One region of the Streptomyces sp. RKND-216 genome, then DNA from elsewhere that is predicted to be linked to it. Evidence: riboswitches for the same ligand, from Rfam matches in the RefSeq annotation. Region 1 holds a riboswitch; each other region holds the start of a gene.
The links. Region 1 has a riboswitch for cobalamin ahead of metE (5-methyltetrahydropteroyltriglutamate--homocysteine S-methyltransferase). Riboswitches for the same ligand answer to the same signal wherever they lie in the genome.
Positions count from the first base shown of each region.

Region 2: it holds a riboswitch for cobalamin, as region 1 does, so the genes downstream of both, E4198_RS07385 (ribonucleoside-diphosphate reductase subunit alpha) here and metE (5-methyltetrahydropteroyltriglutamate--homocysteine S-methyltransferase) in region 1, are expected to answer to the same signal.
Region 3: it holds a riboswitch for cobalamin, as region 1 does, so the genes downstream of both, E4198_RS22375 (cobalamin biosynthesis protein) here and metE (5-methyltetrahydropteroyltriglutamate--homocysteine S-methyltransferase) in region 1, are expected to answer to the same signal.
Region 4: it holds a riboswitch for cobalamin, as region 1 does, so the genes downstream of both, cobN (cobaltochelatase subunit CobN) here and metE (5-methyltetrahydropteroyltriglutamate--homocysteine S-methyltransferase) in region 1, are expected to answer to the same signal.

Region 1 covers NZ_SSBQ01000002.1:819,996-827,052, reverse strand. Annotated here, with positions in the region: gene E4198_RS03770 (ubiquinol-cytochrome c reductase cytochrome b subunit) at 1-67, shown strand, start outside; gene metE (5-methyltetrahydropteroyltriglutamate--homocysteine S-methyltransferase) at 134-2,452, opposite strand; cobalamin riboswitch at 2,633-2,777, opposite strand; gene E4198_RS03760 (dihydroorotase family protein) at 3,059-4,459, shown strand; gene E4198_RS03755 (IclR family transcriptional regulator) at 4,459-5,244, shown strand; gene E4198_RS03750 (M20 family metallo-hydrolase) at 5,256-6,554, shown strand; gene E4198_RS03745 (AbgT family transporter) at 6,630-7,057, shown strand, end outside.
Region 2 covers NZ_SSBQ01000002.1:1,721,731-1,728,787, forward strand. Annotated here, with positions in the region: gene E4198_RS07365 (GntR family transcriptional regulator) at 182-949, shown strand; gene E4198_RS07370 (DUF3311 domain-containing protein) at 1,140-1,418, shown strand; gene E4198_RS07375 (sodium:solute symporter) at 1,415-3,016, shown strand; gene E4198_RS07380 (GNAT family N-acetyltransferase) at 3,106-3,621, shown strand; cobalamin riboswitch at 3,670-3,836, shown strand; gene E4198_RS07385 (ribonucleoside-diphosphate reductase subunit alpha) at 4,028-6,352, shown strand; gene E4198_RS07390 (ribonucleotide-diphosphate reductase subunit beta) at 6,343-7,057, shown strand, end outside.
Region 3 covers NZ_SSBQ01000002.1:5,097,121-5,104,177, forward strand. Annotated here, with positions in the region: gene E4198_RS22365 (putative cobaltochelatase) at 1-1,705, opposite strand, end outside; gene E4198_RS22370 (cobyric acid synthase) at 1,761-3,308, opposite strand; gene E4198_RS22375 (cobalamin biosynthesis protein) at 3,305-4,258, opposite strand; cobalamin riboswitch at 4,385-4,511, opposite strand; gene E4198_RS22380 (hypothetical protein) at 4,697-4,909, opposite strand; gene E4198_RS22385 (inorganic phosphate transporter) at 4,943-6,214, opposite strand; gene E4198_RS22390 (class II aldolase/adducin family protein) at 6,408-7,057, shown strand, end outside.
Region 4 covers NZ_SSBQ01000002.1:2,643,479-2,650,535, forward strand. Annotated here, with positions in the region: gene cobN (cobaltochelatase subunit CobN) at 1-2,278, opposite strand, end outside; cobalamin riboswitch at 2,312-2,466, opposite strand; gene cobG (precorrin-3B synthase) at 2,538-3,950, shown strand; gene E4198_RS11740 (precorrin-8X methylmutase) at 4,005-4,673, shown strand; gene E4198_RS11745 (precorrin-2 C(20)-methyltransferase) at 4,670-6,229, shown strand; gene E4198_RS11750 (cobalt-precorrin-6A reductase) at 6,294-7,055, opposite strand.

The sequences.
Region 1 (7,057 bases):
CCGCCGCAAGCAGATCGAACGCGCGGCCGCGGGCCCGTCCGACCGCCCCACGGACCAGGACAGCTGACCCGGCGTCGCCGGGCGGCGTGCCGAGTCCCGGCACGCCGCCCGGCCCCGGAGCCGTGCGGACCGGTCAGGACGAGGACAGCTCCCCGCGGACCGTGCGAGCTGCGGACACGAGACTCTCCAGGGAGGCCCGGGTCTCCGGCCAGCCGCGGGTCTTCAGGCCGCAGTCCGGGTTGACCCACAGCCGTTCGGCCGGGATCGCCTTGAGGCCCTTGCGCAGCAGCGAGGCGGCCTCCTCGGCGGAGGGGACGCGGGGCGAGTGGATGTCGTAGACCCCCGGCCCCGCCTCGCGCGGGTAGCCGTGCGCGGCCAGTTCACGGGCGACCTGCATGTGGGAGCGGGCGGCCTCCAGGCTGATGACGTCGGCATCGAGGTCGTCGATGGCCTGGACGATGTCGCCGAACTCCGCGTAGCACATGTGCGTGTGGATCTGGGTGTCCGGCCGCACGCCGCTCGTGGTGAGCCGGAACGTCTCCGTGGCCCACGCCAGGTACGCCTCCCGGTCGCCGGTGCGCAGCGGCAGGGTCTCCCGCAGCGCGGGCTCGTCGACCTGGATGACGGCGCTGCCGGAGGCCTCCAGGTCGCACACCTCGTCGCGCAGCGCGAGGGCCACCTGCCGGGCGGTGTCGGCACGCGGCTGGTCGTCGCGGACGAACGACCAGGCGAGCATGGTGACGGGGCCGGTGAGCATGCCCTTGACGGGACGGCCGGTGAGCGACTGGGCGTACTCCGTCCAGCGCACCGTCATCGGCGCCGGGCGGGAGATGTCCCCGGCGAGGATCGGCGGCCGGACGTAGCGCGTGCCGTAGGACTGCACCCAGCCGTGCTGCGTGGCGAGGTAGCCGGTCAGCTGTTCGGCGAAGTACTGCACCATGTCGTTGCGTTCGGCCTCGCCGTGCACCAGGACGTCCAGGCCCGCCTTCTCCTGGAAGGTGACGACCTCCTGGATCTCGGCCCGGACGCGGTCCTCGTAGCCGGCGGCGTCGAGGCGCCCGGCACGCAGGTCGGCGCGGGCGGCGCGCAGTGCGCCGGTCTGCGGGAAGGACCCGATGGTGGTGACGGGCAGCAGCGGCAGACCGAGCCGGGTGCGCTGGGCCGCCGCCCGGTCGGGATACGCGTGCGAGCGCCGGGAGTCGGCCTCGGTGACGGCCGCGGTGCGGTCCCGGACGGCCGGATCACGGGTGAGCGCCGAGCCGGCGCGGGAGGCCAGGTCGGCGCGGTTCGCCGCGAGTTCCGTGGCGATCGTGTCGGTGCCGTCGGCCAGGCCCCTGGCGAGCGTGAGTACCTCCGCGGTCTTCTGCCGCGCGAAGGCCAGCCAGCGCAGGATCTGCGGGTCGATGTCCCGTTCCGGAGCCGTGTCCAGGGGGACGTGCAGCAGGGAGCAGGAGGGGGCGACGTCGACCCGGTCCGCGAAGCCCAGGAGGGTCCCGAGGGTGGTCAGCGACTTCCCCAGGTCGTTCACCCAGATGTTGCGGCCGTCCACGACACCGGCGACCAGGCGCTTGCCGGGGAGCCCGCCCACTTCGGCGAGTGCGTCGAGGTTGCCGGCGCCGGCGCCGGTGAAGTCCAGGGCCAGGCCCTCGACGGGCGCGTTCGCGAGCACCGGCAGGGCCTCGCCGAGACGGTCGAAGTAGCTCGCGACGAGCAGCTGGGGACGGTCCGCGAGACCGCCGAGCTCACGGTAGGCGCGTGCGGCCGCGTTCAGCTCGGCCGGGGTGCGGTCCTGGACGAGCGCGGGCTCGTCCAGCTGCACCCACGCGGCACCGGCCGCCCGCAGGTCGGCCAGGACCTCCGCGTACACCGGCAGCAGCCGGTCGAGGAGGGTCAGCGGGTCGAAGTCCGCGGCGACGCCGGGGGCGGGCTTGGCCAGCAGCAGGTAGGTCACGGGGCCGACGAGGACCGGACGTGCGCTCAGGCCCAGGGCCAGCGCTTCCCTCAGCTCGGCGACCTGTTTGCCGGAGTCCGCGGCGAAGGCGGTGTCCGGGCCCAGCTCGGCGACCAGGTAGTGGTAGTTGGTGTCGAACCACTTGGTCATCTCCAGCGGCGCGACGTCCTGTGTGCCGCGCGCCATGGCGAAGTAGCCGTCGAGGGGATCGGCGGCGACGGCCTCACGGTGCCGCTCGGGGACGGCGCCGACCATGACGCTGGTGTCCAGCACGTGGTCGTAGAGAGAGAAGTCTCCCGTCGGCACCTCGTGGATGCCGGCTGCGGCCAGCTGCCGCCAGTTGGCGGCGCGCAGTTCGGCGGCCGTGCCACGGAGGGCGTCCGCGGTGACGCGGCCCTTCCAGTAGCCTTCGACGGCCTTCTTGAGTTCACGGTTCGGACCCTGGCGCGGGTAGCCGTACACGGTGGCCCGTGCTGCCGCGGCTGCGGACTTCGATGTCACGGAGTTCTCCTTCGCGAGACGTCCCTATGAGTCCCGGAGGGGACGAGGGTGCGAAGGTGACGGACCGGACGGAGACGACCCCGCGCGGCACGGCGCGGTCGTCCGCCTGGTATGTACGCCGACCCGCCCTCGAGGTCACCGGGATGTCCGTGCGCGGTTCGGCCGTGCACGGGCAGTGGCAGGTCTTCGGACTCGCGGGCGCGTCCCGTCAGGACACCTACAGGCCGTCGCTTCCCAGGTCCGTTGCCGGGCCCAGTGCGTGTGACGGCGGTCGTTCCCGCTCACCGCTGCGGGGCAGTCCCGGATTCCCACCGGGTTCCCTCTTGCGACGCGTCCCGCCTGGCGGACGGGGGCGAACCAGCTGCTCCTGCCGAGCCTACGCGCCCGCCGCGGGGACCGCCGATCACGTCCACGATGTGGAGGGTGACGTGGGACACGCGTCGGCGGGCAGGACCCGTGCCGCCCGAGCGCACGACGGCGCGACCCGCCGCCTTCCGTGTCGGGCCCGGGACCCCTCGTGACCCCTCGGCTACGCGACGACCTGCGGATTCCCAAAGGGTGGGAAGACGGTTGTCGGGCCGTGACACGTGTTGCAGGGTCTGGCGCATGTTCGACCCGGAAGACCTCGACGCGGACCTCTCCGTGACCGGCCACGTGGTGACCTCCCAGCGGGAGTACCCACGCGGCGAGGTCCGGGTGCGCGACGGACGCGTCCTGGCCGTGCGCGAGACGCCGAGCGACGCGCCCGCCGCCGAGCGCGTCGACGCGGGCGGGGCGTACGTCCTGCCGGGCGTCGTCGACCCGCACGTGCACTGCCTCAGCCATGCGGGGGAGGGTATCGAGGCCGCGACCCGCTCCGCGGCCGCGGGCGGCGTCACGACGCTGCTGGAGATGCCGTTCGACGAGGCCGGGCCGGTCTGGTCGGTGGACGCCTTCCGCGACAAGCGGGCGGCGGTGCTGCGCGAGGCGCACGTCGATGTCGGAATGTACGCGACCGTCGAGCCCGGCGGGCAGGGCATCGCCGAGATCCCGAAGCTCGCGGCCGAGGGCGCGGCCTGCTTCAAGCTGTCCACCTTCCAGACCGACCCCCGGCGCTTCCCCCGGACTCCGGACGGGGAGATGCTCGACGCGTTCGTCGAGATCGCCCGGACCGGACTCCGGGTCTGCGTCCACGCCGAGAACGACGAGATCGTGCAGCGGAACCTGGGGCGGCTGCGGGCGTCCGGCGCCTCGGGGCCGCTGCTGCACGGGGTCTCCCGGCCGCCGGTCGCCGAGACGGCCGCCGTGGCGGCCGTGCTCGAGTTCGCCCGGGCCTCCGGCGTGCACCTGCACTTCTGCCACGTCAGCACGCCGCACGCCGTCGACCTGGTGCAGTGGCACCGACGCACGGGCACCTCGGTCACCACCGAGGTCTGCCCGCACTATCTGACCCTGACCGAGCAGGACATGGTCCGCGGCGGCGCTCGGCTGAAGTACAACCCGCCGCTGCGCACCCCGGCGGAGACCGACGGGCTCTGGCACCGGCTCCGCAGCGGCGCGCTCGACATGGTGGCCTCGGACCACGCCCCGTGGCCGCTCGCCCTCAAACAGCGCGACCACGTCCTCGACAACGCCTCCGGCGGGCCGGGAGTGGAGACGCTGCTGCCGCTGGTGGCCGACGCGGCCCTGCACGAGCGCCGGATGACGCCCCGTGAGCTGGTGCGCAGCCTCTCCACGCGGGCGGCACACGCCTTCGGCCTCGGGGACCGCAAGGGCGACCTGCGGCCTGGGCTGGACGGCGACCTGGTGATCCTCGACCCGGACGCGGAGTGGACGGTGGACGGCTCCCGGCTGCGGTCGAACGCCGGCTGGAGCCCCTTCGACGGCATGCGGGCCCGCGGCAGGGTGCGGTGCACCGTCTCCCGCGGCGAGGTGATCTGGGACGGCGACTCCGTACGCTCCGCGGCGGGACGTGGACGCTTCCTCGCCCCGGCGCCCTTCCCCGCACCACCGGAAGAGGGCGGCTGATGCCCGGCGAACCGCGTTCCTCCTCGTTCGCGAGAGGGCTGAACGTCCTCGCCGCCGTCGTCGACGGCGGGCCGCAACGTGCCGACGAGGTGGCCGCGCGCACCGGGCTCTCCACCAGCTCCGTCTACCGGTTCGTCCGCAGGCTCGTCGACGACGGATTCCTGGAGGCCGACGGGCACGGAACGTACCGCGTCGGCCCGCGGCTGTCCCGTCTCCAGGACGGCCCGGGCACCGGCCAGACCCTCCGCTCCCTGGCCCTCCCCTTCCTGCGCGACCTGGTGACCGAGACCTCCGAGACCGTGCTGCTCACGGTGCCCGCCGGCCTCTCGGCGCTGGTCGTGGAGAGCCTCGACTCCCCGCACTCCATGCGCCTGTCCTTCGCGCCCGGGACGCTGCGGCCACTCCACGCCGGAGCCTCCGCGAAGGCCCTGCTCGCCTTCGCGCCGCAGGACGTGATCGACCGGGTCCTCGGCGGGCGCCTGGAGCGGTTCACACCCGGTACGCCGGCCAAGGCCACGCTGCGCACGCAGCTGGCCCGGATCCGCGAGCAGGGCTATGTCGTCAGCCGTGGCGAGGTCGACCCGCACGCCGTGGCCATCGGCGTACCCGTCCTGCCGCAGGGGCGGCTGGCCTGCGCCCTCAGCATCGCCGGGCCGGAGCACCGTTTCGACGGGAACCGCGCGCACACCGAGGTCCGGGCCCTCACCGCCGCCGCCCGCGCCTTCGCGTCCCGGATCGAGCAATCGGCCCGGACGCTCCCCGCACCTCCGTACAGCACCACCTGAAAGGCCCCTTCATGTCCCACGGACCGGTCCCCGCAGTCCCCGCCTGCTCGGTGGAGCGGCTGCGCGCCGACTTCGATCGCCTCGCGGAGTTCCACGACCCCGAACGGCCGGGATGGACGCGCGGCGCGTTCTCCCCGTTCTACGCGGCCTCCCGCGACTGGATGGCCTCCCGCATGAGTGCGGCGGGCCTGACGGTACGCCGGGACGCGGTCGACAACCTCATCGGCACCCTCCCCGGAGCGCGCACCGACGCTCCCGCACTCGTCACCGGCTCGCACACCGACACCGTCGAGGGCGGCGGACGCTTCGACGGCATCATCGGTGTGCTCGGGGCCCTCGAAGCCGTACGGACCCTCGCCGACGCGGGCATCGCCCTGGAACACGAGCTGCGGGTCGTCGACTTCTTCAACGAGGAGCCGAACCAGTTCGGTCTCAGCTGCGTGGGAAGCCGTGCCCTGGTCGGCGAGGTGACGCGGAAGCACCTGGACCTGGACGACGGTGCGGGGGAGACGCTGCGCGACGCCCTCGCCCGGGTGGGCGGTTCGCCTGATGACCTGCCGGAAGCCCGGTGGTCCGGTGACGACGTCGCCGCGTTCCTCGAACTGCACATCGAACAGGGGCCGGTGCTGGAACACGAAGGGCTGCCGGTGGCCGTGGTGAGCGCCATCGCGGGCATCGACCGCTACCGGGTCGAGTTCACCGGGCGGCCGGACCACGCGGGCGCCACCCCGATGGACTATCGCTACGACGCCTCCTGCGCGGCGGCGGAGACCGTTCTGGCCGTGGAGCGGCTCGCTGCCGACGAGGGCACCGGCGTCGCCACCACCGGGCGGATCGAGATCGAGCCCGGCGCGCCGAACGTCGTCCCGGGGCGCGCCCGCCTGTGGGTCGAGTTCCGGTCCGGGGAACGGGAGTGGCTGGACGACTGCGGCCGGGGGCTTCACGAGGCGGCACGGGCCGCCGCGGAGCGACGCGGCGTCCAGGCGGACGTCCACAGCCTCTCCGCCTCCGACCCGGTCGCCGCCGACACGCGGATACGGGAACTCCTCGAGCGGGGCAACACGCGCCTGGGCCTGCCGCATCGCACGATGTTCTCCGGCGCCGGGCACGACGCCGCACACATGGCCCGGCTGGCGCCCATGGGCATGCTGTTCGTCCCCTCCCACGGCGGCCGCAGCCACTGCCCCGAGGAGTGGACCGACCTCGAACAGGTAGCGACGGGAGCCCGTGCTCTGGCACAGGGCCTCGTCGAAGTCGACCGCGCACGACGCCGCGACGCGGCACCCGGAGAGGACGGCACCGTCCTCTGACCCCCGCTCAGCGGACCCGGTGTCTCCCGGAAACACCGTCCCCGAGGGTCCGCTCATCCGAAAGTGAAGGTTCCCATGCCGCTCACCTTGAGAAGTCGCGCCAACGATGTCTCCAGCAGGATGCTCGGCGGCATCGAACGGGTCGGCAACAAACTCCCCCACCCGTTCATCCTGTTCGTCTATCTCGCCCTCCTCGTCATCGTCGCCTCCGGTGTGACGAGCCTGTTCGACGTCACCGTGGAGAACCCGGAGAGCGGCGAGACCGAGCCTGTCCGCAGCCTGCTCACGGGTGACGGCCTCGTCTACATGCTGACGTCGGCGCTCGACAACTTCGTGCAGTTCCCGCCGCTGGGCCTGGTGGTGGTCATGATGCTCGGCATCGGCCTCGCCCAGCAGGTCGGACTGATCGAGTCGGCCGTCAAACGGGTGATCCTGGCCGCGCCGCCCCGCCTGGTGACGGCCGCCGTCGTCCTCACCGGCATTTGCGGAAACCTCGCGTCCGA
Region 2 (7,057 bases), 900 kb from region 1:
CCTCCTCGATGGTGTACGCAATGGTGTAGACCAGTGCCCGCAGCTTGGCCTAGACCTATAGGGGTGTCAACGGTCCGCGGACCCGCCGACCGTTCCGTTACCGGAACGACACCTGGCCTGGTGCGTCCCACCGGGCCGGGCACGTGCCACGATGTGAACCGCAACGAAGACGGAGGAGCCGGTGACGAACGCCGCGAAGAACGGAAACGGCGGGAACGGGAACGGAAGCACGCGCACCGCGCGGGTGCCGAAGTACTACCGGCTCAAGCGCCACCTGCTCGAGATGACCGAGACCCTGCCCCCCGGCACGCCCGTTCCCCCGGAGCGCACGCTGGCCGGGGAGTTCGACACCTCGCGTACCACCGTGCGCCAGGCCCTCCAGGAACTCGTCGTCGAAGGCCGACTGGAGCGCATCCAGGGCAAGGGCACCTTCGTCGCCAAGCCGAAGGTCTCACAGGCCCTCCAACTCACCTCGTACACCGAGGACATGCGCGCCCAGGGCCTCGAACCCACCTCGCAGCTGCTGGACATCGGCTACGTCACCGCCGACGACCGGCTCGCCGGATTGCTGGACATCCAGGCCGGCGGACGGGTGCTCCGCATCGAGCGCCTACGGCTGGCCAGCGGCGAGCCGATGGCCATCGAGACCACCCACCTGTCGCAGAAGCGCTTCCCCGCCCTGCGGCGCAGCCTGGTGAAGTACTCCTCGCTGTACACCGCGCTCGCAGAGGTCTACGACGTCCACCTCGCGGAGGCCGAGGAGACCATCGAGACCTCGCTCGCCACCCCTCGTGAGGCGGGCCTGCTCGCCACCGACGTGGGGCTGCCGATGCTGATGCTCTCCCGGCATTCCAAGGACACCGACGGGGAGCCCGTGGAGTGGGTGCGGTCGGTCTACCGCGGCGACCGCTACAAGTTCGTCGCCAACCTCCACCGCCCCGTCCGCTGACCTTCACCGCGCCCCCGCCCCGGACGAACAGCCGTCACCGCGCGCCTCCGACCAGCCACGACGCGTGCCGGACGACCTGCGACTTGTCCGGTCCGTTATGCGGAAGGGGGGTGACGGGGGCCGCTCCCGCTGGCTAGATTCCTGCGCACCGATCAGGAGATCACTCAGTACTTGGACGGGAGCACCACCCATGCCACCACCCACGAGCACGGGGACGATCCCCACCGTCACCCCCGCGCGCGCGCTGGCCGCCGTCTGTCTGTTCATTCCGTTCGTCGCGATACTCTGGGTCGGCAGCTACGACTCGGTGGAGCCCACCTTCATCGGCATCCCGTTCTTCTACTGGTACCAGATGCTGTGGGTGCCCCTGGCCACCCTGCTCACGGTGATCGCCTACGTGCTGGTGCGGCGGGACAACGCCGCCCGCCGCAACGCCCGTGCGGCCGCCGAGGGGGGTGAGCGCGCATGAACGAGGACATCAACGTCGTGGCGCTCGTGGTCTTCGTCTTCTTCTTCGCACTGGTGACGGTGATGGGCTTCCTCGCCGCCCGCTGGCGGAAGGCGGCCGATGCCGACAATCTGGACGAATGGGGTCTGGGCGGCCGGAGCTTCGGCACCTGGATCACCTGGTTCCTGCTCGGCGGCGACCTCTACACCGCGTACACCTTCGTGGCCGTCCCCGCGCTGATCTACTCGGCCGGCGCGGTGGGCTTCTTCGCGGTGCCGTACACGATCCTCGTCTATCCGCTGATCTTCCTCTTCCTGCCGCGTCTGTGGTCGGTGTCCCACCGGCACGGCTACGTGACGACCTCGGACTTCGTGAAGGGCCGCTTCGGCTCGCGCGGCCTGTCCCTGGCCGTGGCGCTGACCGGCATCCTCGCCACCATGCCCTACATCGCGCTGCAGCTCGTCGGCATCCAGGCTGTGCTGGACGTGATGGGCGTCGGCGGCGGCGCGTCGACGCACTGGTTCATCAAGGACCTGCCGCTGCTCATCGCCTTCGGCGTGCTCGCGGCCTACACCTACTCCTCGGGACTGAGGGCCCCGGCCCTGATCGCGTTCGTCAAGGACTCGCTGATCTACATCGTGATCGCCGTCGCGATCATCTACATCCCGATCAAGCTCGGCGGCTTCGACGACATCTTCTCCAGCGCGGGCGAGAAGCTCTCCGAGACCGGCGGAGCACTGGTCACCGGGCCCGAGGGCCACTGGGCGTACGCGACGCTGGCACTCGGCTCCGCGCTGGCGCTGTTCATGTACCCGCACGCGATCACCGCGACGCTGTCCAGCCGCAGCCGCGAGGTGATCCGCCGCAACACCACCATCTTGCCGATGTACTCGCTGATGCTGGGCCTGCTGGCGCTGCTCGGCTTCATGGGCATCGCGGCCGGCATCTCGCTGGACAACCCGCAACTGGTGGTGCCGCAGCTGTTCGAGAACATGTTCCCGGCCTGGTTCGCGGGCGTCGCGTTCGCCGCCATCGGCATCGGCGCCCTGGTCCCGGCGGCCATCATGTCGATCGCCGCGGCGAACCTGTTCACCCGGAACGTCTACCGCGACTTCCTCAAGCCGAACGCCACCCCGGAGCAGGAGACCAAGGTCTCCAAGGTCACCTCGCTGCTGGTGAAGGTCGGCGCCCTGGTCTTCGTCCTCACCCTGGACAAAACGGCGGCGCTCAACTTCCAGCTACTGGGGGGCATCTGGATCGCGCAGACCTTCCCGTCCCTGGTCGGCGGCCTGTTCACGCGCTGGTTCCACCGGTGGGCGCTGCTCGCCGGCTGGGCGGTCGGCATGGTGTACGGCACCATCGCGGCGTACAACGTGTCCAGCCCGAAGCAGGAACACTTCGGCGGCAGCACGGCGGAGATCCCGATGATCGGTGAGATCGGTTACATCGGCCTCACCGCCTTCGTGCTGAACGCCGTCGTCACGGTCGTCCTGACGGTGATTCTCCGGTCCGCCAAGGTCCCGGACGGGCGGGACGAGACCAAGCCGTCCGACTACCGCGCGGACGCCGGCGACCCGGGCGTGAAGGAGGAGTTGCCGGCCCCCACCGCCGCTCCCTGATCCGCGGAACCCACCCCGAGCACCCCGCCGACGGCACGACCGCCGGCGGGGTGCTGCATGCTGCCGGCGGGGTGCTGCATGCTGGGGGCATGGACGTGACGATCAGGGCGGCACGCGAGGCGGAGTACGGCGAGGTCGGAGACCTGACGGCCGACGCGTACCTGGAGGACGGGCTGCTCACCCACGGCGCGCGGGACCCGTACCTGGAGGTGCTGCGGAACGTACCGCACCGCGCCGGGCACGCGCAGGTCCTGGTCGCCGTGGACGCGGGCACCGGAGACCTGCTGGGCACCGTGACCTTCGTCGGGGACGGCGGGGAGTACGCGAACATCGCCCGGCCCGGCGAGGCCGAGTTCCGCATGCTGGCCGTGCACCGGAAGGGGCGGGGACGCGGCGTCGGCGAGGCGCTGGTGCGCGACTGCCTGGCGCGTGCGCGGGCACTCGGCCGGGAACGCGTGGTGCTCTCCACCGAGTCGAGGATGACGACCGCTCACCGCCTGTACGGGCGGCTGCGGTTCGTGCGCACCCCGGCCCGCGACTGGGAGCCGATCCCCGGTCTGCCCCTGTGGACCTTCGCGTTGGAGCTCGCCGACGACGAGGGCTGACGGGCACCGCAACCCTACCAGCGACACAAGATGTTGGGGTGCTCGCGCGGAGCACCCCAACATGTATGCTCGTCCTCGCTGTCGCCGCAGGGGAACCCGGTGCGAATCCGGGACTGTCCCGCAACGGTGTGCGGCGTGCCGTGCCCTGCCTCCACGCATCGACGGGTCCCGGAACGCCGCGAGTCCGAGCACCTGCCGACGGCGTCGTACACGTCCGGGCCCCGTGGGATGGGCCGGCGGACGCGAGGTGATGCCGGCCCGCAACGGGTCGCCGCCTGCGCCGCGCCACGCCTCCCCACCGGCCCCCGCCGAGCGAGGAGAGCACGTCACCGTGACCATCGCACCAGAGGCCGCAGCCGTCCCGGCGCCGTTCCCGGCGCCTTCCGGGCCGGACGCCGACAGCACGCTGCTGGAGCGGCTGTTGACGGAGCTGACCGCCGACCTGCCCGCGACCGACGCCGCCCGGATCGGCGCGGCGGTACGGCGCGGACGGCACCCCGGATCGACCCATGCGGACCTGCGGTCGCTGGCCGTCGAAGCGGCGGCCGGACTCATCGGCGACGAACCGGAGTACGGGCGCCTGGCGGCCCGGCTGCTGACCCGCGCCGTGCGCGAGGAGGCCGCCGGTCAGGGCGCGACCTCGTTCTCCGCCTCGGTCGCCGTCGGCCACCGCGAAGGTCTGATCGCGGACTCCACCGCCGCGTTCGTCACCGCGCACGCCGCACGCCTGGACGCCCTGGTCGACGCCGCCGTGGCGGACGGCGCCGACGACCGGTTCGGCTACTTCGGGCTGCGCACAGTCCACTCCCGCTACCTCCTGCGCCACCCCACGACCCGCCGGGTCGTGGAGACCCCGCAGCACTTCCTCCTGCGCGTCGCCTGCGGACTGGCGGCGGACGACAGCGCGCATGCCGTCGACGAGGTCGCCGAGCTGTACCGGCTGACCAGCTCGCTGTCCTACCTGCCGTCCTCCCCGACGCTCTTCAACTCCGGCACCAGGCACCCGCAGATGTCGTCGTGCTACCTGCTGGACTCGCCGCTGGACGAACTGGACTCGATCTACGAGCGCTACCACCAGGTCGCCCGGCTCTCCAAGCACGCCGGGGGCATCGGCCTGTCCTGGTCCCGCGTCCGCGCCCGCGGCTCGCTCATCCGCGGCACGAACGGTCATTCCAACGGCATCGTGCCGTTCCTGCGCACGCTGGACGCCTCGGTCGCCGCGGTGAACCAGGGCGGCCGGCGCAAGGGCGCCGCCTGCGTCTACCTGGAGACCTGGCACGCCGACCTGGAGGAGTTCCTGGAGCTGCGGGACAACACCGGCGAGGAGGCCCGCCGCACCCACAACCTCAACATCGCGCACTGGATCCCGGACGAGTTCATGCGCCGTGTCGAGGCCGACGCCGACTGGTCGCTGTTCTCCCCCTCCGATGTGCCCGAGCTGGTGGACCTGTGGGGCGACGACTTCGACGCCGCCTACCGTCGCGCCGAGGCGGACGGGAAGGCCGTGAAGTCCGTTCCGGCCCGGCAGCTGTACGCGCGGATGATGCGCACCCTCGCACAGACCGGCAACGGCTGGATGACCTTCAAGGACGCCGCCAACCGCACGGCCAACCAAACCGCAGAGCCCGGCCGTGTCGTCCACTCCTCCAACCTGTGCACCGAGATTCTGGAGGTGACCGACGACGACGAGACCGCCGTGTGCAACCTCGGTTCGGTCAACGTCGCCGCCCACCTCGGCGACGACGGCGGGATGGACTGGGAGCGCCTGGACGCCACCGTGCGCACCGCCGTGACCTTCCTGGACCGTGTGGTCGACGTCAACTACTACCCCACCGAGCAGGCCGGCGGCTCCAACGCACGCTGGCGCCCGGTCGGTCTGGGCCTGATGGGCCTTCAGGACGTCTTCTTCCGGCTAAGGCTGCCCTTCGACTCCCCCGCGGCGCAGCAGCTGTCCACCCGAATCTCGGAACGCATCATGCTCGCCGCCTACGAGGCATCGGCCGACCTCGCCGAGCGGCACGGCCCGCTCCCGGCCTGGGAATCGACGCGCACCGCGCGCGGCGTGCTCCACCCGGACCACTACCCGGAGGCCGAACAGACCTGGCCGGAGCGCTGGTCGGCGCTGCGGACCCGGATCGCCGCCACCGGCATGCGGAACTCGCTGCTGCTGGCCATCGCCCCGACGGCGACCATCGCCTCCATCGCCGGCGCTTACGAATGCATTGAGCCGCAGGTGTCCAACCTGTTCAAGCGCGAGACGCTGAGCGGGGAGTTCCTCCAGGTCAACGGCTACCTGGTGGACGAGCTGAAGCGACTGGGCCGCTGGGACGACGCCACCCGGGAGGCGCTGCGCGAGGCCAACGGCAGCGTGCAGGACCTGCCGGGGCTGCCCGCGCACGTGCGGGAGCTGTACCGGACGGCGTGGGAGATCCCGCAGCGCGCGCTGATCGACATGGCGGCTGCCCGCACCCCGTACCTGGACCAGAGCCAGTCGCTGAACCTGTTCATGGCGTCCCCGACCATCGGCAAGCTCAGCTCGATGTACGCCTACGCCTGGAAGCGCGGCATCAAAACGACGTACTACCTGCGGTCGCGGCCGGCCACCCGGATCGCGCGGGCGGCCGGGTCGGCCACGGCTCAGGCCGCCGTACCCGCCCAGCAGAGCGCCGCGCCGGACGAGGCCGCCGCCTGCTCCCTGGAGAACCCCGAGTCCTGCGAGGCATGCCAGTGACCACCGCCCAGCCGCACAAGAACCTGCTCGACCCGGGTTTCGAACTGACCCTGCGTCCGATGCGGTACCCGGAGTTCTACGAGCGCTACCGGGACGCGATCAAGAACACGTGGACCGTTGAGGAGGTCGACCTCCACTCCGACGTCGCCGACCTCGCCAAGCTCTCCCCCGGCGAACAGCACATGATCGGCCGCCTGGTGGCGTTCTTCGCCACCGGCGACTCCATCGTGGCGAACAACCTGGTGCTGACCCTGTACAAGCACATCAACTCGCCCGAGGCCCGGCTGTACCTGTCGCGGCAGCTGTTCGAGGAGGCCGTGCACGTCCAGTTCTACCTGACGCTGCTGGACACCTACCTGCCCGATCCGGACGAACGCGCCCAGGCGTTCGCGGCCGTGGAGAACATCCCGTCCATCCGGGAGAAGGCACAGTTCTGCTTCCGCTGGATGGACTCCGTGGAGAAGGTGGAACGGCTGGAGACGCGCGAGGACCGGCGCCGCTTCCTGCTCAACCTGATCTGCTTCGCGGCCTGTATCGAGGGCCTCTTCTTCTACGGCGCCTTCGCCTACGTGTACTGGTTCCGCTCGCGCGGCCTCCTGCACGGCCTGGCGACCGGCACCAACTGGGTGTTCCGCGACGAGTCGATGCACATGTCGTTCGCCTTCGACGTGGTCGACACCGTCCGCCAGGAGGAGCCCGACCTCT
Region 3 (7,057 bases), 4.3 Mb from region 1:
GTGCGACCTCGGCGCCGGCGCGGCGGAAGGTGATCAGGCCGACCTTGTCCCGCCGCTGGTAGGCGTCCAGCAGCAGGGACAGCACGGCACCCTTGACCGCGCTCATCCGCTTCCGTGCGGCCATCGAACCGGAGGCGTCCACCAGGAAGAGCACGAGGTTCGACTCGCGGCCCTCGCGTACGGCTTCGCGCAGGTCCTCGCGGCGCAGCAGCAGCCCCGGACCGCTGCGGCCCCGCGTCCGCTGGTGCGGCGCGGCGGCCCGCACGGTGGCGGACAGGTGCAGAGCCGTCAGGGCGCCCCGCGGGGGGCGCGCGCCGGAGGTGCGGCCGTGCGCGGTCCGTGCCCGCGAGCGGCGCCCGGCCGCGCCCTCGCCGAGACCCGGCACCGTCAGGACCCGGGTGCGGAACGGCTCCGAGGCGCGTGCGGGCGGGCGTTCGCCGGGCTGGGCTCCGGACTGCGGCCGCGGCGCCTGCTGTTCGGGCGACGTCGGTTGTTCGGAAGCCTCCTGGTCGGGCGACGCGGCCTGGTGCGCGGGCGCGTCCCGCGTGTTCTTCGCGCGCTGCTCCGGTACGCCCGGCTCGTCCGTGCCGCCCCGGGGCGGCCGTCCGCCGTCGTCCGGGCTGTCGTCGCCGGAGCCGCCGTCGGGTCCGCCCGGGTCCGGATCGGGGTCGGGATCGCCGTCCGGCCCGTCGTCGTCCCCGTGCTCCCGCAGCGTCTCGTCCAGCTTGTCCTCGTCCAGGCCGGGCGCGTCGAACGGGTTGCGCCGGCGCCGGTGCGGCAGCGCCAGCAGTGCCGCCTGCCGTACATCCTCGGCCCGTACGTCGGTGCGGCCGTCCCACGCGGCCAGGGCGGCTGCGGTACGCGCCATCACGATGTCGGCGCGCATGCCGTCGACCTCGAACGCGGCGCAGGTCGCCGCGATCCGGCGCAGCGCAGCGTCGTCCAGCGTCACCGTGGGCAGCAGGGACCGGGCGGCGGCGATCCGGTCGCGCAGCGTCTCCTCCTCGTCGGCCCAGCGCGCGCCGAAGCCGTCCGGGTCCGCGTCGTAGGAGAGACGGCGCCGGACCACCTCGACCCGTTCCTCCGTCTCGCGGGACGCCGCCACCTCGACGGTGAGCCCGAAACGGTCCAGCAGCTGGGGACGCAGCTCGCCCTCCTCCGGGTTCATCGTCCCGACCAGCAGGAACCGCGACGCGTGCCGCACCGACACGCCCTCGCGTTCGACGTGCACCACGCCCATCGCGGCCGCGTCGAGGAGCGAGTCGACGAGGAAATCCTGGAGGAGGTTGACCTCGTCGACGTACAGCACGCCGCGGTGCGCCTTCGCCAGCAGCCCCGGTTCGAAGGCCCGTACGCCCTCCGCCAGGGCGCGTTCGATGTCGAGGGCGCCGATCAGCCGGTCCTCGGACGTGCCGACGGGCAGCTCCACCAGGGCGGCCGCGCGGTGTTCGGCGGCCGCGACGCCGTGCGGCCCGTCGGGGCAGCGCGGGTCGGGTGCCTGCGGGTCGCAGCCGAACCGGCAGCCGGAGACGACGTCCTGCTGCGGCAGCAGCGCCGCCACGGCCCGGACGGCGGTGGACTTCGCGGTGCCCTTCTCGCCGCGGACCAGCACGCCGCCGATGGCCGGGTTCACGGCGTTGAGGAGCAGCCCGAGTCGCAGGTCCGGCATCCCCACGATCGCGGTGAACGGATAAGGGGTGGTCACGCTGTGATCCTCCTGCGGGTGGTGTGAGCGGTCGTGGTCGGCGGCCGGCTGCGGCTCACGGCGCGCCCGGCGGGACGAACGGCAGCCCGCCCGGCGGGCCCTCCTCGATCAGCCGCAGCAGCGCGCCGGTGTCGGCGTGTTCCTCGATCAGGTCCCCCAGCCGGTCGAGTTGCTCCTCGCGCAGCCGCTCGAAGGCGGTGTCGGGAGCCGGGACGAAGGCCCGGCCGGCGTCGGAGGCGACGCGACGCAGGAAGGCCCGGCGGAAGGCGTCGGACTCCAGCGCGCCGTGCCAGTGCGTGCCCCACACCGGGCCGACCCTGCATCCGTCCAGGGGGCGGCCGTCGGCGCCGTCGGTGACGAACGGTTCGCCGCCGCGCACGTCGGCGACGCCGTGGTGGATCTCGTACCCCTCGACCGGTTCGCCCAGTGCGGTTCCGGCCGGGCGGGCGAGCGTCTTTCCGGGGGCGAAACGCACCCGCACCGGCAGCAGTTCCAGGCCCTGCACGACGCCCGCACGCGACTCGACGTGGTCTTCGATGCGCTCGCCGAGCACCTGGTAGCCGCCGCAGATGCCGAGCACCGGCCGGTCTTCGGCCGCACGCCGGGCGAGTGCGTCGGCCAACCCTCGTGCGCGCAGCCACTCCAGCGCCTTCACGGTGCCGCGGGTGCCGGGCACCACCACCAGGTCGGCGTCGGCCAGTTCCTCCGGCCGGTCGCAGAAGCGGACCACCACGCCGGGCTCGGCGGCGAGGGCGTCCACGTCGGTGAAGTTCGACATCAGGGGGACCGGCAGCACGGCGACCCGCAGCACGTCCGCGCCGTGCGGCGGCGCCGTCGACGCCTCCCGCACGGTGCCGCGCAGCGAGAGGCGCAGCCCGTCCTCCTCGTCGATGCCCAGGCCGTGCCGGTGCGGGAGCACGCCCAGCGACGGGCGGCCGGTGAGCCGGTGCAGCATCTCCAGCCCCGGCTGCAGCAGCGCCACGTCGCCGCGGAACTTGTTGACCAGGTAGCCGCACACCAGCGCCTGGTCCTCGGGGGACAGCAGCGCGGTCGTGCCGAAGAACGAGGCGAAGACCCCGCCGCGGTCGATGTCGCCGACGACCACCACGGGGAGGTGCGCCGCCCGCGCCAGGCCCATGTTGACGATGTCGTTGCGCCGCAGGTTGATCTCGGCGGGGCTGCCCGCGCCTTCGCAGATCACGGCGTCGTGGGTGGCGCGCAGCTCCTCCAAGCACCCGGCGACCGTCTCCAGCAGCTTCCGCTGCCTGTCCTCGTGGTAGCTGCGGGCGCTCAGTTCGCCCTCCGGTTTGCCCATCAGGACGACCTGACTGGTGCGGTCGCCGCCCGGCTTGAGCAGCACCGGGTTCATCGCCGCGCTGGGCTCCACCCGGGCGGCGGCCGCCTGCATGGCCTGCGCCCGGCCGATCTCCGCGCCCTCCCGGGTGACGAAGGAGTTCAGCGACATGTTCTGTGCCTTGAACGGCGCGACCTTCAATCCCTTGCGGGCCAGCCAGCGGCAGACCCCGGCCGTGACCACGCTCTTCCCGGCGTCCGAGGTCGTCCCCGCGACCAGCAGACCGCCGCCCCGCCGCAATGCCTTCACCGCCGCCTTCCCTTCCGCGTGGCCACGACCCTCACGGCCGTCGTCGTCACCAGCGCCAGCACACCGACGCGGCGGGAGAGCCGCACCGCGCGCTCGACGTCCTCCGTACGGACCTGCCGGCCACCGGCGTTGAGCACCGGACGGTGCTCGACCCGCCCGGCGTACGCCAGCGTCCCGCCCAGCCGTACGCCCAGCGCCCCGGCGAACGCGGCTTCCACCGGGCCCGCGTTGGGGCTGGGGTGACGGGCGGCGTCCGCACGCCAGGCCCGCAGCGCGCCGTTCGGGTCGGACCCGGCGAGTGCGGCCAGCGTGGCCGTCAGCCGGGCGCCCGGCCAGCCCGCCAGGTCGTCCAGCCGCGCCGACGCCCAGCCGAAACGCAGCAGCCGGGGGGAGCGGTGGCCCAGCATCGCGTCCAGGGTGTTCACTGCGCGGAACGCCACCAGGCCCGGCACGCCGGCGACCGCTCCCCACACCAGCGCGCCCACCACGGCGTCGGAGGTGTTCTCCGCCACCGACTCGACGACCGCTCGCGCGACGCCGTCGGCGTCCAGCGCCTCCGGGTCCCGCCCGCACAGGTGCGGCAGCCGCCGCCGCGCCTCCGGAACGTCGCCCGCGGCGAGTGCGGCGCCGGTCGCCCGCGCCTCGCGGATCAGGGAGGTCCCGCCGAGCACCGTCCAGCCTGCGACCGCGGCCAGCACCACCGAGGGCAGCGGCGAACGCGCCCTCCCGGCGGCCGTGCTCAGGCCCGCCGCGGCGGCCGCCACGCCGCCGGCGCACACCGCGGCGCACAACGCCCCGGCGCCGCGGTGGTCACGCCACAGGGCGCGTTCGGCCCGGATCACCGCGCGGCCGAAGGCCGCCACGGGGTGTCCGCGCCGGGGGTCGCCCAGCGCGAGGTCGGCGAGGAAGCCGAGCGTCACCCCGTACGCGTACGCACGCGGGCGCGGCATCAGTCGACGGGCTGTGGAGCCTCGCAGGAACACGGCGAGGGGTGGGGTGGGGGAGCGGTGCAGCAGCCACGCATGGCGGAGTCCTCACTCAGGGTCCTCGCCCTGGCTCGACGTGTCCGGCGGCGAGAGTCTCCTGGCTCCCGGATCGGCGCCTCCCCGGCCTTCCAGCCCACCGACGGGCCGTGGCGTGTGGTGAGGGGCGCTCCCCGGTGACAGTGGCGGGACCGCGCCGGATTCGCACCGGCTTCCTCTTCTGCCGCCGTTCGGCTGTCGGAAGTCCATCACGGCCCCCCACGACCGTCAACTCGCCCCCGGCCTGCGGCGAAGCAGTGTGACCACCCCCGGGCCGCGCCGTGGCGTCCCGCCCGGCGCGCCTCGGGTACGCGCGAGGGGTGGGTACGGCCCGCAGGCCGTACCCACCCCTCGGTGTGCGGGGGTTCAGGCGCCGATCAGGTAGATGCCGTACACCACGGCGGCCGCGCAGACCGCGTAGCAGAGGTACGCGCCGGTGCGGGCCGGCACGGAGGCGCTGCTGCCGTCCTTGCGCGGCGCGGAGCCCATGATGCCCAGGGTGAACACGCCGACCAGCGCGACGGAAGCCAGCAGGCTGACGCCGAACACGTTGATCAGGGCGGACCAGTGGATGTCCATGGTGAGTGCTTCGCTTCCTTCGGGTGGGGCGCGTCAGGCGCCGGAGACGGAGGCCTTGGTGCGGGCGTGCTCGGACTCCTCGTCCGGCGCGCCGTGCTGCTCGGGGACCGCGCCGGCCGGTGGCGGGGCGACGGCGCTCATCGCGGCGGCCACCACGCCCCCGTCCTCCGCGTCGGAGTGGGATTCCGGGGCGGAGTCCTCCGGCATGTCGTTGACGTTGGTGTGGTCGACCGGCTGCCGGCGCGAGGCCAGCCAGATGGCGCCGTTGACCAGCACGCCGAGGACGGCGACCAGGGTCACGCCGACGTTGCCGCGCTCGGCCAGCAGTGCCGCGCCGCCCGCGACCAGACCCGCCGCCGGGACGGTGATGCCCCAGGCGGCCAGCATCCGGCCCGCCGTGCCCCAGCGGACGATGCCGCCCTTGCGCCCCATCCCCGCGCCCATCACGGCGCCGGAGCAGGTGTGCGTGGTGGACAGCGAGAAGCCCAGGTGGGAGGAGGCCAGGATGGTGACCGCGGCGCTCGTCTGCGCCGAGAAGCCCTGCGGCGGGTGGATGTCGGTGAGGCCCTTGCCGAGAGTGCGGATGATCCGCCAGCCGCCGAGGTAGGTGCCCAGAGCGATGGCGACACCGGCCGAGACGACCACCCACATCGGCGGGCCCGCGTCCGGGGCCAGTGCACCGCCCGCGATCAGGGCGAGGGTGATGACGCCCATCGTCTTCTGCGCGTCGTTGGTGCCGTGCGCCAGGGAGACCAGGGCGGCGGAGGTGATCTGGCCGGCCCGGTAGCCCTTTCCGGCCTGCTCCTCGCTCACGTTGCGGGTGAGTCGGTAGGTCAGGCGTGTGGCGCCCCAGGCGGCGAGGCCGGCAACCAGCGGGGCGGCCAGGGCGGGGATCAGCACCTTGGTGACGACGACGTCGCCGTTGACCGCGCCGATACCCATCGAGGCGACGGCGGCGCCGAGCAGACCACCCATCAGGGCGTGCGAGGAGCTGGACGGGAGGCCGGCCAGCCAGGTCAGCATGTTCCAGGTGATCGCACCGACCAACGCTGCGAGGATCACCTCAGGCTGGATACCGGCGCCTTCGTCAATCAGTCCCTTGGAGATCGTCTTGGCCACCTCGACGGAGATGAACGCTCCGGCGAGGTTGAGAACGGCCGACATCGCCACCGCAGCCTTGGGCTTCATCGCCCCGGTGGAGATGGTGGTGGCCATGGCGTTGGCCGTGTCGTGGAAGCCGTTCGTAAAGTCGAACACCAAGGCCGTGACGATCACGATCCCGATCAGAAGCGTGATGTGTTCCATTCACCCAGGCAATCAGTTCGAAGGTCAGTGACCCGGTGAACGTAAGGATGGCGGGTGAACGGAAGGTGAACTGGGGCGGGCATCGGAGTGTCGCACCCGGAGGGTGTTGGTGTGGGACCCGTCACAGGCCGAACGGGAGGGACCACCGCATGGTCGAGTCCCCCGGTGGTACAGGAAGAGACCAGAGGTGCCGATGCACAGCGAGACGAGCGGGGAGATCCCGGTGACCTGGCGGGACGCGTGGGAGGAGGTGGTGGGGGCGGCGCGCCGCACGGTCGCCGACGGGCTGGTCGTCGGCACCTCCGGGAACGTCTCCACCCGGGTGGGGGACGTCGTCCTCGTCACCCCCACCGGGGTGCCGTACGACCGTCTGGGACCCGACGACCTGTGTGCGGTGGATCTGAAGGGTGAACGCGTCGCGGGCACCCTCCGTCCTACGAGTGAACTGCCCATGCATCTGGCGGTCTACCGCACCACCGACGCCACCGCTGTGGTGCACACCCACGCCGTGCACGCCACCGCCGTCTCCACGCTGGTCGACGAACTCCCCACGATCCACTACATGACCGCCGCGCTCGGCGGTCCCGTGCGCGTCGCCCCCTACGCGACCTACGGCAGCGACGCCCTCGCAGGCCACCTGCTGGAGGCCCTCGAGGACCGCAGCGGCGCACTGCTCCGCAACCACGGCACGCTCACCCACGGCGCCACCATGGACCAGGCCTACGACCGGACCGCGCAACTGGAGTGGATGTGCCGGGTCTGGCTGGCCGCGGCCTCCGTGCCCGGCCGCACGCCCACCCTGCTGCCCCGGGAGGAGATCGACCGGGTCGCCGACCGGCTGCG
Region 4 (7,057 bases), 1.8 Mb from region 1:
CCCGCGCCCGCTCCTCCGCCGCGTCGGCGGCCGTACGGGTCGCCGCGGCCTCGTCCAGTCCGAGTGCTTCGCGCAGGCCGGGGAGAGCGGAGGTGCCGCCCCAGATCTGACGGGCCCGCAGCACCGCCAGCACCAGGTTGACGCGCTCCGGGCCGGTCGGGGCGCCGCCCAGGACGTGCAGGCCGTCGCGGATCTGCGCGTCCTTCACCTCGCACAGCCAGCCGTCCACGTGCAGCAGGAAGTCGTCGAAGCCGTCGTCGTCCGGACGGTCCGCCATCCCGAGGTCGTGGTCGAGCTTCGCGGCCTGGATCAGCGTCCAGATCTGGGCGCGGATGGCGGGCAGTTTGGCCGGATCCATCGCGGAGATCTGCGCGTACTCGTCGAGGAGCTGCTCCAGGCGCGCGATGTCGCCGTAGGAGTCGGCACGGGCCATCGGCGGCACCAGGTGGTCGATCAACGTGGCGTGCACCCGGCGTTTGGCCTGCGTGCCCTCGCCCGGGTCGTTGACCAGGAACGGGTACACCAGCGGCAGGTCGCCCAGCGCCGCGTCGGGCGCGCAGCCCGCAGACAGGCCGGCATTCTTGCCGGGCAGCCATTCCAGGTTGCCGTGCTTGCCGAGGTGGATCATCGCGTCCGCACCGAAACCCCCCTCCCCGTCCGGGGCGGCGATCCAGCGGTACGCGGCCAGGTAGTGGTGCGACGGGGGCAGGTCGGGGTCGTGGTAGATCGCGACCGGGTTCTCCCCGAAGCCGCGCGGCGGCTGGATCAGCACCAGCAGGTTCCCGAACCGCAGCGCGGCCAGCACGATGTCGCCCTCGTCGTTGCGGCTGCGATCGACGAACATCTCCCCCGGCGGCGGCCCCCAGTGCTCCTCCACGGCCTCCCGCAGCGCCGGATCCAGCTCGGCGAACCAGCGCCGGTAGTCGGCCGCCGGAATGCGCACCGGGCTGCGGGCCAACTGCTCCTCGGTCAGCCAGTCCTGATCGTGGCCGCCCGCGTCGATCAGGGCGCGGATCAGCTCGTCGCCGTCTCCGGATGCCAGGCCCGGGACCTCGGCGTCACCGAAGTCGTAGCCCTCGGCGCGCATCCGGCGCAGCAGCGCCACGGCGCTGGCGGGCGTGTCCAGGCCGACCGCGTTGCCGATCCGGGAGTGCTTCGTCGGGTACGCGGACAGCACCAGGGCGATCCGCTTGTCCGCGGGCGGCACGTGGCGCAGGCGGGCGTGCCGGAGGGCGATCCCCGCGACGCGGGCGGCCCGTTCACGGTCGGGCACGTAGGCGGGCAGGCCGTCCGGGTCGATCTCCTTGAAGGAGAACGGCACGGTGATCAGCCGCCCGTCGAACTCCGGGACGGCGATCTGGCCGGCCGCGTCGAGCGGGGACACGCCCTCGTCGTTCTCCTCCCACGCGGCACGCGAACCCGTCAGGCACAGCGCCTGGAGGATCGGCACGTCCAGCGAGGTGAGCGCGCCCGCGTCCCAGGACTCGTCGTCGCCGCCCGCCGACGCCTCGGCGGGGCGGGTGCCGCCCGCTGCCAGCACGGTGGTGACGATCGCGTCGGCCGCGCGCAGTGCGTCGATCAGCTCCGGCTCGGGAGCGCGCAGGGACGCCACGTACAGGGGCAGCGCGCGGGCGCCCGCCTCCTCCAGCGCAGCGCACAGCGCCTCCACGAAGGCGGTGTTGCCGCTCATGTGGTGCGCCCGGTAGTAGAGGACGGCGACCGTGGGGGCGCCGTCGGCGGGTGCGGGGGCCGAGCGGTCCAGCGGGCCCCAGGTCGGCGCGGCGGCGGGCGGCTCGAAGCCGTGTCCGGTGAGCAGCACCGTGTCGGACAGGAACCGCGCGAGCTGCTCGAGGTTGCCGGGGCCGCCGTGCGCGAGGTAGCGGTGCGCCTCGGCGGCGATCCCGACGGGCACCGTCGACGCCGCCATCAGCTGGGCGTCCGGGGCTTGTTCACCGGTCAGCACCGCCACCGGCCGGTCCCCGGCGAGCAGTGCGTCCAGCCCGTCCTCCCAGGCTCGCAGCCCACCCAGCAGTCGCACGACGACCAGGCCGGTGCCGTCCAGGAGCCCTGGCAGGTCGTCCAGGTCGAGGCGGGAGGGGTTGGCGAAGCGGTAGCGCACGGGACCGCCGGCCGCGCGGGCGCTGAGCAGGTCGGTGTCGGACGTCGACAGCAGCAGGACGGCGGGGGAGCCGGACGGGTCGGAGGAGTCGGCGGATTCGGGTGCGGATCCGGGGGAGTCTGCGGGCTGCGGGTCTCGTTCCGCGGGCGAAAGCGGCATGCGACGTGAAGCCTTCCTCGGGGTGTCCACGCCCCGGGCGGTGTCGGACGGCGGGAGTTCCTGGCTCGTCCGGTTCCTCTTCACCGGACTCACAGTGGCGGGACCGCGCCGGAATCGCACCGGGCTTCCTCCCCTGTCGCCGTCTACGGCGATGACGGGCATACGACCCGCCGGCCAGCATCGTAGGCGCAACGCGGGTGCTCCGGGCCGTGATCCGGGGCATACGGTCCGGGCGCCTTCCGTCTGTATGCTCGCCGCGATGCCGACGCCCCGTGGCCGCACCTCAGCGAGCCCTGCCCCCGTGACGGCCCCCGTCCGGGGCCGCGACGACGCCTGCCCGGGCGCGCTGCGGCTGCACGCCGCGGACGACGGCGCCCTGGCACGAGTACGGGTGCCCGGCGGTGCGCTCACCGCCGCGCAGGCACACCTGCTCGCCGACACGGCGGACCGCCTCGGCGACGGCGCCCTCCACCTCACCTCGCGTGGCAACGTCCAACTCCGCGGACTCGCCGCCGACTGCGGCGCCGAACTCGCCGCCCGGCTGCGGGAGGCGGGGCTGCTGCCCTCCACCACGCACGAACGGGTGCGCAACGTGGTGGCCACCCCGCTGTCCGGCCTGGACGCCCGCGGGCACGCCGACGTCCAGCCGTGGGTCCGGCAGTTGGACCGCCTGCTGTGCGCCGACCCGGGGGCCACCGGTCTTTCCGGTCGCTTCCTCTTCGCCTTCGACGACGGCCGCGGCGACGTCGCGGCTCTGGGCGCCGACGTGACGGTGACGGCGGCGACGCCCGCGCCGGGTGCCGACGGCACGGCGGACGGGCCCGGCACGGCCGTGGTCCGGGTCGGCATCTCCGGCGCGGAGGTCACCATCCCGGCGGCGGACGCCCCCGGCGTCGCGCTGCACGCCGCACAGACCTTCCTCACCCTCGGCACCGGCGCGTGGCGCGTTGCCGACGCCCCGCACACGGCTGCCGCCGTCACCGAGGCGCTGCGGCGCACCCGCGTCAAACGGCCGTCCCCCGAACCGAGCGCGGGCCCCGCCACCGGTGAGGGGTACGACACCGGCGCCCCACGCGTACGCGACGCCGCCGGGGCAGACCGCGCAGCCCCGGGCGCGCACGTCGAAGGGGCGGGGCCCGCACCCGGAGTGGTCGTGGCGCCCGGCGGCGTGCACGCCTCCCTGTGCGTGACCGCGCCGCTGGGAACCCTCACGTCCGCGCAGGCGCGCCTGCTCGCCGGCCTGGCGCTCACCCGGGGCACCGGCGCACTCCGCGTCACCCCCTGGCGCGGCGTCGTCGTGCCGGGGCTCGCGTCGGTGGCGGCGCCCTCCGCGCTCGCGGAGACCGGGGCGGGCGGCCTGGTCACCTCGGCCGCCTCGCCGTGGTTCGGCCTCGGTGCCTGCGCGGGACGCCCGGGCTGCGCGGCGTCGCTGTCCGACGTCCGCGCGGACGCCCTCGCCGCGGCCGCCGCCCATGACTCCCGGCCGCCGCTGCCGGTGTACCTGTCGGGCTGCACCCGCCGGTGCGGACGTCCGAAGGGCTTGCACGTGGACGCCGTCGCCACCGGCGACGGCCGCTACGAGGTGTCCGTGCCCGGCACGGACGACGCCGGGGAGTTCGCCGCCGCGCTCACCACCGCCGCGGCGGCACGCACCACCACCGCCGGCGGGTGACCGGATGAGCGGCGACCAGACGACCGGGACCACCGAGAGGGGCGGGGCCACCCCATGCACCGGACCGACGACCACCGTGACGCGGGCCACGCAGGCGCCTACGCGTACGAGAAGGACGGCGCCACCATCTACCGGCAGTCCTTCGCCACCATCCGTGCGGAGGCGGACCTCGACGGGCTTCCCCTGGACGTGGCGCAGGTCGCGGTGCGCATGATCCACGCCTGCGGCATGGTCGACCTCGTCCGCGACCTCGCCTTCTCCCCCGGCGCCGTCGCGCGGGCCCGCACGGCTCTCCGTGCCGGTGCGCCCGTGCTCTGCGACGTGCAGATGGTGGCCAGCGGTGTGACCCGCAAGCGGCTGCCCGCCGGCAACGACGTGGTGTGCACGCTGTCCGACCCGTCCGTGCCGGAGCTGGCCGCGCGGCTGGGCACCACCCGCAGCGCCGCCGCGATGGAACTGTGGGGCGATCGGCTGGACGGCGGCGTCGTCGCCGTCGGCAACGCGCCGACGGCGCTGTTCCGGCTGCTGGAGATGATCGACGCGGGCGCTCCGCGCCCCGCCGCCGTCATCGGCGTGCCGGTCGGATTCGTCGGCGCCGTCGAGTCGAAGGACGCCCTCACCGCACACCCGGCCGGCCTGGAACACCTGGTGGTACGCGGCAGGCGCGGGGGCAGCGCGCTCGCCGCGGCCGCGCTCAACGCGATCGCCAGCGAGGAAGAGTGAACGCCCCCACCCCCGCCTCCGGTTACCCCGCAACCGGTCACCCCGCCTCCGGTACGGGACGGCTCTACGGCGTCGGACTCGGCCCCGGCGACCCGTCGTTGATGACGATGCGCGCCGTCGAAGCCCTCGCAGCCGCTGACGTGGTCGCCTACCACAGCGCCCGCCACGGTCGTTCCATCGCGCGTTCCATCGCCGCGCAGCACATCCGGGAGGACCACGTCGAGGAGGCGCTGGTCTACCCCGTCACGACGGAAGGGACCGACCATCCCGGCGGATACCGCGGTGCCCTGGACGACTTCTACACCGAGGCCGCCGCGCGCCTCGCCGCGCACCTGGACGCGGGTCTGACGGTCGCCGTGCTCGCGGAGGGCGACCCGTTCTTCTACGGCTCCTACATGCACATGCACAAGCGGCTCGCCCACCGCTACCCGACCGAGGTCATCCCCGGCGTCACCTCGGTCAGCGCGGCGGCGGCCCGCCTGGGGACCCCGCTGGTGGAGGGCGACGAGGTGCTGACGATCCTGCCCGGCACCCTGCCGGAGGAAGAGCTGACGGCACGGCTCGCCGCCACCGACGCGGCGGCGGTGATGAAGCTCGGCCGCACCTTCCCGCACGTGCGCCGCGCGATGGAACGCTCCGGCCGGCTGGACGAGGCCCTTTACGTCGAGCGGGCGACCATGCCCGGCGAACGCACCGGGCGGCTGGCCGGCACCGACGCCGGCACGGTGCCCTACTTCTCCCTGGCCGTACTGCCCAGCCGGGTGGACGCGCCGCGGCCCGAACGCGCCGCCAAAGACGGCGAGGTGGTGGTCGTCGGCACCGGCCCGGCCGGGCCCTCATGGCTCACCCCGGAGACCCGCGGCGCCCTCGCGGCGGCCGACGACCTCGTCGGCTACACCACCTACCTGGACCGGGTACCCGTCCGGCCGGGTCAGCTCCGGCACGGATCGGACAACAAGGTGGAGGCGGAGCGCGCCGAGTTCGCCCTCGACCTGGCCCGGCGCGGGCGCCGGGTGGCGGTGGTGTCCGGCGGCGACCCGGGCGTCTTCGCCATGGCCACCGCCGTGCTGGAAGCCGCGGCGGAGGAGCCCTACCGCGACGTGCCGGTGCGGGTACTGCCGGGCCTGACTGCCGCCAACGCGGCCGCCGCGCGCGCGGGCGCGCCGCTGGGGCACGACTACGCGGCGCTCTCCCTGTCCGACCGGCTCAAGCCGTGGGAGGTCGTCGCCCGGCGGCTGCACGCCGCGGCCGCCGCCGACCTCGTGCTGGCGCTGTACAACCCTGGCTCGCGCAGCCGCACCTGGCAGGTCGGCAAGGCCCGCGAACTGCTGCTGGAGCACCGTGCACCGGACACCCCGGTGGTCGTCGCCCGCGACGTGGGCGGAGGGGGCGAACGCGTCCGCGTCGTCCGCCTCGCCGACCTCGACCCGGCCAGGGTGGACATGCGCACCCTGCTCATCGTCGGCTCCTCCCAGACCCGCGTCGCCACGCGCGCCGACGGTGACGGCAGCGGTCACCAGGTCGTCTGGACCCCCCGGCGGTACCCGGAGGGCTGAGGGCGCCCGGTGGCCGGTCCCGGGCCGCTGCGGAGGCCGGGTGCCGCACACCGCAACCGCCCCCTCACCCACCCGCGCCCCGAAGGGTGGTGCGCAGCCATGCCGCAGCGGCGTCGGGGGTGGACACCTCGGGAACGTCCTCCGGGGTGGGCGGGCGGCGCACGAGAATCACCGGGACGCCCGCCTCCCGGGCGGCAGCCAGCTTGGGGGCGGTGGCGGAGCCGCCGCTGTCCTTGGTGACCAGCACCTCCACGCGGTGCCGCCGCAGCAGCTCGCGCTCCCCCGCCAGGCTGAAGGGGCCGCGGTCCAGGAGCACCTCCGCGTACGGCGGACACGCGCCCTCGGGCGGGTCGACGGTACGTACCAGGAACCAGGCGTCGCGGACCCCCGCGAAGGCAGCCAGACCCATCCGTCCCGTGGTGAGGAAGACGCGCCGACCCAGCGTGGGCAGCAGCCCTGCGGCGGCCGCGAGGTCGGCGGCCGGGTGCCAGTCGTCGCCGGGACCCGGGGCCCAGCCGGGCCGGCGCACCGCCAGCAGGGGAACATGGGTGGTGGCGGCCGCCCGGGCCGCATGGAAGCCGATGGTGCCGGCGAAGGGATGGGTGGCATCGATGAGCGCGTCGACCCGTTGCTCGCGCAGCCACCGCGCCATGCCCTCCGCGCCGCCGAAGCCCCCGACGCGCACCTCGCCCGGCGGCGGCACCGGACGCCGTACCCGGCCTGCCAGCGACGAGGTCACCCGCAGCCCGGGCCAGACCGCCCGGTCGGCCAGCAGCCCGGCGAGGCGGCGGGCCTCGGTCGTGCCGCCCAGGATCAGCACGTGCACGC